Regions from separate parts of the Cobetia sp. MB87 genome, predicted to be linked through region 1. Evidence: predicted binding sites of a transcription regulator. Region 1 holds the regulator's gene; the other holds the start of a gene.
What was found. The regulator sigma-54, encoded in region 1, starts transcription at its own class of promoters, with help from an activator protein. The targets are predictions, from matches to a motif close to TGGCACNNNNNTTGCTNT.
Positions count from the first base shown of each region.

Region 2: a site for sigma-54 is predicted at 2,260-2,277, ahead of CDPAHKCJ_RS10660 (NarK family nitrate/nitrite MFS transporter). Genes of this name have one in related genera too.

Region 1 covers NZ_VFBC01000007.1:127,567-131,981, reverse strand. Annotated here, with positions in the region: gene lptA (lipopolysaccharide transport periplasmic protein LptA) at 1-454, shown strand, start outside; gene lptB (LPS export ABC transporter ATP-binding protein) at 458-1,195, shown strand; gene CDPAHKCJ_RS06615 (RNA polymerase factor sigma-54) at 1,430-2,878, shown strand; gene raiA (ribosome-associated translation inhibitor RaiA) at 3,533-3,841, shown strand; gene CDPAHKCJ_RS06605 (PTS sugar transporter subunit IIA) at 3,851-4,321, shown strand.
Region 2 covers NZ_VFBC01000008.1:261,447-265,861, reverse strand. Annotated here, with positions in the region: gene CDPAHKCJ_RS10670 (CmpA/NrtA family ABC transporter substrate-binding protein) at 108-1,316, opposite strand; gene CDPAHKCJ_RS10665 (ANTAR domain-containing protein) at 1,367-1,942, opposite strand; gene CDPAHKCJ_RS10660 (NarK family nitrate/nitrite MFS transporter) at 2,505-3,863, shown strand; gene CDPAHKCJ_RS10655 (hypothetical protein) at 3,985-4,152, opposite strand; gene CDPAHKCJ_RS10650 (N-acetyltransferase) at 4,338-4,415, opposite strand, start outside.

The DNA of each region.
Region 1 (4,415 bases):
TGCCAGCCAGCCGATCAACATCGCCGCGGATGCCCTGTCTCTCGACGACAAGGCCGGTACCGCCACCTACACCGGTCAGGTGGAGATGCGCCAGGGCAGCATGAAACTCGATGCCAGCCGCGTCGATATCAGCCGCGCCGGTAGCGGCGAGATCTCGCTGGTCAAGGCCACCGGCAAGCGTGCCTACCTGGAACAGCAACCCGCGCCCGACGAGAAGCTGGTCAAGGGCTGGGCCGACACCATCCGCTACCATGCACTGGAGCGTCGCGTGGAGCTGGTCGGCAATGCGCGGCTCGAAAAAGGCGATGATACCTTCGAAGGCGGCTACGTGGAGTACTTCCTCGACAAGCGCCAGGTGAACGCCAACAACAGCAAGACGGCACAGCAGACCGAAGGCGGTCGCGTGCACATGACTCTGACGCCGCGTGGCGCCAATGCCAGCAAGGAAAACTGAGTCATGACTGCTACTCCGCGTACGCTGAGCGCTCGCCATCTGGCCAAGGCCTACAAGGGCCGCAAGGTGGTCAAGGACATCTCGCTGGAGATCCGCCAGGGCGACATCGTCGGCCTGCTGGGCCCCAACGGCGCCGGCAAGACGACCTCGTTCTACATGATCGTCGGGCTGGTGCGCGCCGATGCCGGCAACGTCTCCATCGATGACAAGGACCTCTCCGCTGCCGCCATGCATCAGCGTGCACGCGCCGGCATCGGCTATCTGCCGCAGGAGGCATCGATCTTCCGCAAGCTGTCGGTGGCCGACAACATCATGGCGATTCTGGAGACCCGCAAGGACCTGGATCGCAATGGCCGCAAGGCACGCCTTGAAGAGTTGCTCGAGGAATTCAGCATCACGCACATCCGCGCCAGCGCCGGCATGAGCCTGTCCGGCGGGGAGCGTCGACGGGTCGAGATCGCCCGGGCACTGGCCACCGAGCCGGACTTCGTGCTGCTCGATGAGCCCTTTGCCGGCGTCGACCCCATCTCGGTGGGCGAGATCAAGAGCATCGTGCGCCAACTGCGCGATCGTGGCATCGGCGTGCTGATCACCGACCACAACGTGCGCGAGACACTCGATATCTGCGATACCGCCTATATCGTCGGCGATGGCCAGATCATCGCCCACGGTGACGCGGACTCCATCCTGGCCAACCAGCAGGTGCGCGACGTCTACCTGGGCCACGAGTTCAAGCTCTAGGGTCAGCAGATACGCTGAGCCCCACCGGAGGCGAAAGCTTCAAAAGCCGCTGCGTGATTTTATCGCGTAGCGGCTTTTTCATGTCTGACATCAGACGCATGCATGACGTCCATACCACCTTGGTGGAAACATGGCATGCAAGTTGCTTGAATATTCACGGCAACCACTTGTCAGTGCCCCGAGTCACGGTATAGCGTAGTAAGCACGTTCCTTTGCCGTGAATTGACTGACTCCATGAAACCCACCCTGCAACTCCGCCTCGGCACCTCGCTGACCATGACGCCGCAGCTTCAGCAAGCGATCCAGCTGCTGCAGCTGTCGACGCTCGACCTGCGTCAGGAGATTCAGCAAGCCCTCGAGTCCAACCCCATGTTGGAGCTCGACGAGGACTACGAGTCGCTGGATGTCGTCGAGACACAGGATTCGAGCGAGATCTCCACTGCCGACTCCTCGAGCGAGATTCCCGAGGAATACCCCCTCGACAGTGACTGGTCGGACCTCTACCAGGACCACGCCGGTAGCCTGACCAGCTCCGGCAGTGGCAGCGGGAGCGAAGAAGGGCCGGACTTCGATCGCAATACCAGTGTCGAGAGCCTGCAGGACCACCTGCGCTGGCAGCTGGCGATGACCGACCTCGATGGTCGTGAACGCCAGATGGCGGAGAGCCTGATCGATGCCGTCGACGGAGCCGGCTATCTGAGCCTGTCACTCGACGAGCTGGTCGATGGCCTGCGTGGCCAGGGCCTGCCCGGCCTCAAGGCCTCCGAGCTCGAGCAGGTATTGCTGCGTCTGCAGCAATTCGACCCGACCGGCGTCTTCGCCCGTGATCTGCGCGAGTGTCTGCTGCTGCAACTGGCACTGTTACCGGATGACCTGCCGCTGCTGGCGCAGGCGCGACGCCTGGTACGTCAATTCCTCGAGGCTCTGGGCAACGATGACCGCAAGCTGCTCAAGCGCCGCCTGAGCCTTGACGATGACGAGCTGGATCACGTCATCCGCCTGGTGCGCGCGCTCGATCCGCGTCCGGCATCCGCCTGGGGCGAGCCCGCCAGCGATTACGTGATCCCTGATCTGCTGGTGCGCCATACCCGCCATGGCTGGCAGGTCGAGCTCAACCCGGAAGCGCTGCCCAAGCTGCGCATCCAACCGGAATACGCCGCGCTGATCAAGCGTGCCGACAAGTCCGCCGACAACACCTTCCTCAAGGACAACCTGCAGGAAGCGCGCTGGCTGATGAAGAGCCTGTCATCGCGCAATGACACCCTGCTCAAGGTCGGCCGCGAGATCATGGCGCGTCAGATCGACTTCCTCGAGCAAGGCGAGGAAGGCATGAAGCCGCTGATTCTGGCCAACATCGCCGAAGTGGTCGAGATGCACGAATCGACCATCTCGCGGGTCACGACCCAGAAGTATATCCACACCCCGCGCGGCGTCTTCGAGCTCAAGTTCTTCTTCTCGAGCCAGGTCGGTGGCAGTGGCAGTGGCGACGCCCACTCAAGCACCGCCATTCGTGCCCGTATCCGCAAGCTGATCGCGGAAGAGCCGGCCCGCAAGCCTCTCTCCGACTCTCGACTGGTCGATCTGCTCGCCAGCGATGGCATCGAGGTCGCACGCCGTACCGTGGCCAAGTATCGCGAAGCGATGGGCATCCCGTCCTCCAGCGAGCGCAAGCGTCTGGCCTGACGCGTCACCTGCGGCTGCCATGCCCTCACCTCTGCAATGGCAGCCGCCGCCAACTTCAAGCGCTGGATCTTCCGCTCGCCAGCTTCTGACTTCGCGGGTATCGGGCGCCTGTCGCGCGCCCTGTCACCCCGCCAACCGCTCGTCAATGCCCCATCATGGCCAATGACGGAGCACAGGATGATGGCAAAAATCTGCCGCTCCGGTAGTGCCATTCTCCGTCAATCGCATGTTTTTAAAGTCACTTTTGCGCCTGTTGCACGTGGATAACACTTGATGACCTCTCCGACAGGCCGCTTGCTCCACACAATCGAAGCGCCTGAAAGGCGACGTACATGCAGGGATTGGCGACGAAAACCCGCCTTCTTGCGCGTCTTTCACGCACCACCCATCAGACGCTGCCTTGAAGTCCACTCCGTTACCCCTCACTGAGTTGAAGACAAGCACTGAGCCACGATGCAGCGCAGCGTTGATCTTTGCGCAAAGCTTGGGCATTGTCGGTACAGACGCTCACGACATCTGACGCCACTGGCAAGGGTGCGAAAACATCACCAGACGGTGGCCGTCAAGCCTGTTGCAGAGCGTCCGATCAGGGTTTGCTCGTAGTCAAAAAGGGTTACAATTGAATGGCAACCCGCTGGATAAAGGAGCGTGTCCATGCAAGTGAATATCACCGGGCATCATGTGGAACTTACCGATCCTCTCCGCGATTACGTCAACGAGAAGCTCGCTCGCCTCGAACGGCATTACGACAACATCACCAATGTTCAGGTGACACTGTCGATCGAGAAGGAGCGCCAGCAGGCTGCCTGCACCTTGCACGCGGCAGGCGCTGACCTCCACGCCCTGGCAGAAGACCCCAACATGTACGCTGCCATCGACGCGCTCGCCGACAAGCTGGATCGCCAGCTGGTCAAACACAAGGAAAAGTCCCAGGCTCGCTCTCAGGGCACCGGGACCCGTTGACCTTCAGCCATGACACTTGATCAGATCCTTCCCCCCGAGCGCACGCTTTACGGTGTCCCCGGGGGGAGCAAGAAGCGGGTGCTTGAATTCTTCAGCACCTTCATCGCACAGAACATTCCCAGCCTGGATAGCCAGGAAGTCTTCTCGCGCCTGATCGGGCGCGAGAGACTGGGGTCGACCGGCATTGGCCACGGTGTGGCCGTGCCCCATGCACGCAGCCCGCATTGCAAGACGCCAATCGCTGCGTTTCTGAAGCTCGGTGAACCCATCGACTTCGATGCCATCGACGGAGAACCCATCGATCTGCTGTTCGTGCTGCTGGTACCTGAGGAAGCGGATGAGACCCATCTGACGCTGCTCGGGCAGGTCGCGGAATTGCTCAATTCCCCGACCAATCGCTCGGCTCTGCGCCAGGCAGACAGCCAGCGTGCACTCTTTGAGGCATTGACCCAAGCCATCGCCGAATTACCGGCGCGCTGAATGACAGGCCCGGACATCGTCCGGGCTTTCGTCTTGCTGGCCTCCCATCGGCCGACGTACAGCGCACTGATAGCGGGCAGCCTTCTGCCCCACC
Region 2 (4,415 bases), on a different contig from region 1:
ACTGCCAACATGTCTGAGCCGTCAGGTTTCCCCGGCATCCGCTCAATGGCGGCGGTTGCCCTGACAGCCCTTGCTCGCAGGGGGCTGCAAGGCGCGCAGCCGAAACGTCACTCGAAGACCGCGCCATCGATGAAGCCATCCGCCGGCATCGGCACCTGGCCCGCCTCGCCGCTCAGCCACCAGGGGGCCGGGTGCGTGCCTTCGCTGCGCTCATCCGCCACCGGCACCACCATGCCCAGCTTGCGGGCCGCCGTGCGGTAGAGGTCCGGGCGCACACAACGTGTCAGCGTCGCCTCGAGATCCTCGTCATTGAAGCCCTGCAGATGCCCCCAGCGCTGCATCTGGGCGATGTACCAGCGAGTCTGGGAACGCCACGGGAAGTTGGCTGCGTAGCGATGGAAGATGGTCCAGCCAGGGTTGTGCTGCTGAAACTCCTCCACCGACTGCTCGACATCGACATCCTCCAGCCCGCGTGTCACCACGCTCATCGGCACCTCCGGCATGCCCTCGTCGTGCAGCCACTCGGCGGCTTTCGCCCGATTGCCGGGGCGGTCCAGCCAGGCGCAGGCATTGAGCAGCGCGCGAATCAGCGCCTGATGCGCCAGCGGATGCTGCTCCGCCCAGTCCTCGCGCACGCCCAGCACCTTTTCCTGCCCGAAGCGCCAGATATCGTGACTGCCTGCCACCACCTGCCCCATGCCCTGCGCCGCCGCCAGACTGTTCCAGGGCTCACCGACACAGAAGCCATCCAGCGCGCCACTGGCCAGCTGTGCCGCCATCAGCGGCGGTGCCACGGCGCGCATCTCGACGTCGCGGTCCGGATTGATGCCGCCCGCTGCCAGCCAGTAGCGCAACAGATAGCGATGCGAGGAGAACGGGTGCACGCTGGCCAACTTGAGCAGCGGCTCGCCGCGCTGCTTGCGCTCGCGCACATGCGCCGCCAGCGCCTTCGCGACCTGCAACGGACTGGAGAGGTCGTGGCCATCCTCGCCGAGGGTGGCCATCAGCGCGCGTGACAGCGTGATGGAGTTGCCGCCCAGATTGAGCGTCATGGCACTGATCACCGGCGTGGCGCGACCATCCAGGCCCAGGGTCGAGGTCAGCGGCATCAGCGCCAGCATCTGCGCGCCCTGCAGCACACCGGTCTGCAGGTCATCGCGCAACGCCGCCCACGAAGGTTGCCACTTGAGTGTCACCGCCAGCCCCTCCTCGCGGAAAAGCCCCAACTGCTCAGCGACCACGAAGGGCGCGGCATCATTGAGTGGCATCAGGCCCAGCGTCAGCTGATGGCCATTCAGGGGTACATCTGTGGGCATCACGCACACCTCTTGAACGATCGAGAGAGAAGGACAGTACGGCGACCGGCTCAACGCCGTCGCGCGGCCTTGAGCAGCTCATCGGCCAGCTCATGCAGGGCCAGGCGCCGGTTCATGGCGGTCTTGCGCAGGTATTGGTAGGCGGCATCTTCACTGAGCCCGCGCGTCTCCATCACCACGGCCTTGGCGCGATCGACGCTGCGGCGCTGCACCAATGTGGTCTGGGTACGGTTGAGCTCCCCCTTGAGCGCACGGTGCGCCTCGAAGCTGGTGATGGCGACCTCGACCATGCTGCGCACCATCGCTGGCATGACGTGGTCCACCACATAGGCCGAGACACCGGCGCCGGCCGCCTCACGCACGAGGTCCGGGGCATCTTCACTGGCCAGCATGATCATCGGCTTGGGATAGCGTCGCCCCAGCTGGCCGAGATGCTCCAGGGTGTCGCGGCTGGGCAGATCGGCGTCGATGATCACCGCATCGGGTTGATGCTGCTCGACCAGCGCGTGCAGGTCCTCGTGCTCGTCAACGCGCAGCGCTACCTCGAAGCCAGCACTCAACAGCGCCTGCTCCAGCGCGGCAGAGCGCTCACTGCGGACATCGACGATCAGCACGGTCACGGGCATGTCAGGTTTCCTTGAGTCGGGCATGAGTCTTGCGGTACACCCAAGCAGGATTCGTGCCGCAATCTGGTGCAACCTTGCGGCCAAGGGCCTTCGCAGCCGTCGAGCCGAAAGCGCCGCTGCACTGCAATGAGGCACGCGCCTTGCCGGCGCTCTCAACGCCACTCGCGTGCGCCAGACTGGTACCTCGCGCCTTGCCGGCGCACCGCCAGCGCGCATCGAGTGGGCAGCCATCCCGTGATACCGCCTGCGCAGGCCAAGCCACTGCCATCGCCAAGGCATTGATCTTCTGGGACTTGTCCCGACCATACCCCCGCAACTGGCGCGCTACTTGCTTTGTTCCTGTCACTTGCCGCACAGACGCTCTGCTGCCGGCAACCATGGCATCACCGACTGCTGCCATCGCTATCCATGACGTGGACCAGGCTCTTCGGAGTACGAGTGCGTCGAACCAGGCCCCTCAAAGACGAGGCGCCCTTGCTGTCGTTCATTCACAGCCGTTCGACCACTCGCCGAGCACACCTGACTTCGTGCCCGGCACCGACGCTGAATCAGGAGCCCACTCATGGATATCCGCAACAAGGCCAGCCGCATCCGGCTGTTCAGCTTCAACACCCCGCAAATGCGCGCCTTCCACATGTCGTGGTTCGCGTTCCACGTCTGCTTCTTCGGCTGGTTCGGCATCGCGCCGCTGATGGCCGTGGTGCGTGACGACCTTGGCCTGACCAAGACCCAGATCGGCAACACCATCATCGCCTCGGTCGCCATCACGGTGATCGTGCGTCTCGCCATCGGCGTGCTGTGTGATCGCATCGGGCCACGCAAGGCCTACACCTGGCTCTTGTGCCTCGGCTCGCTGCCAGTGATGTGCATCGGTTTCGCCGACAGCTTCGAATCCTTCTTCCTGGCCCGCCTGGCCATCGGTGCCATCGGCGCCTCCTTCGTCATCACCCAGTACCACACCTCCGTGATGTTCGGCCCGAATGTGGTCGGTACCGCCAACGCCACCACGGCGGGCTGGGGCAACCTGGGCGGCGGCACCACCCAGATGCTGATGCCGCTGGTGATGGCAGGCCTGCTGATGCTGGGCGTCGAGCAGACCCTGGGCTGGCGTCTGGCGATGATCGTGCCGGGCATCGTGCTGTTCCTCACCGGGCTCGCCTACTACTTCTTCACCCAGGATGCGCCGGACGGCAACTTCAGCGAGCTGCGTGAGCGTGGTGAGCTGCCCAAGGCCGAGAAGGAATACAGCATGCGCGCCACCTTCGGCGCGGCGGCACGCGACATTCGCGTCTGGGCCCTGTTCCTCGTCTATGGCGCCTGTTTCGGGGTCGAGCTGACCATCAACAACGTCGCCGCCATCTACTTCTTCGATCATTTCGATCTCGATCTCGCCACCGCCGGTCTCATCGCGGGTCTGTTCGGCCTGATGAACCTGTTCGCCCGCACCCTGGGCGGCGTGTTCTCCGACCTGTTCGCCCGCCAGTCCGGCCTCAAGGGCCGCGTGCGCTGGCTGTTCATCGCGCTGCTGTGTGAAGGCGTCGCGCTGGTCGGCTTCGCTCAGATGGAAACCCTCGCGGTGGCCATCGGCATCATGCTGGTCTTCAGCCTCTTCGTGCAGATGGCGGAAGGCGCCACCTTCGGTATCGTGCCCTTCGTCAATCGCAAGGCACTCGGCGCGGTGGCCGGTATCGTCGGTGCGGGCGGCAACGCAGGCGCGGTCGCCGCGGGCTTCCTGTTCCGCAGTGAGGAACTGACCTACCAGGAAGGCCTGATGTACCTGGGCATGGGCGTGATCGTGATCTCGCTGTTCGCGCTGCTGGTGCGCTTCAGCGCCGCCACTGAAGCCGAGGAAAGCCGCGCCTATGACGCCGCCGTCGCGGACCGCAAGCAACAGCGCGAGCAGCAGCCCGCCTCGGCATAAGCGGACGTCTTTCTCCCCGAGCCAGACACAAGAAGGCCCCGCCTCATGGGAGGCGGGGCCTTCTTGTGTCTGGTGACGACTCAGATCAGCGGCGACTCATCGCGGCGCTGGCAGCCGAGCCTCAGCTATCGGTGGCGTTCTCGACGCTATCACCGGCTTCCTCGACGGCGTTGTCCATCTTTTCACCGGCCTTCTCCATCGGGCCTTCGTCCTCGCAACCGGCGAGCGACAGGCCACCGAGACCGAGCATGGCAATCATCAGCGAACTACCCAGAGTCTTGAGCTTCATGATGTCTCTCCTTGAATCATCGGTCGGAATGACGCGACACCTGCCTTCACATGCAGGCTGCCACGTGGTGTTACCCATGACATGGAGCGGGAGCCTTGCAGTTTCAAGGGTCACGCAACACCGAGTTGCTCGTTGCTGTCCACAACAACCGCTCAGAGCTGATCAGATCACCCACTCCAGACGGCTCAGATACCAAGCTCAGAGAAGGTATCGGGAAACTGCACTTCTCCGCCCAGCCCCTCCAGATAGTCCGGCAGCAACTC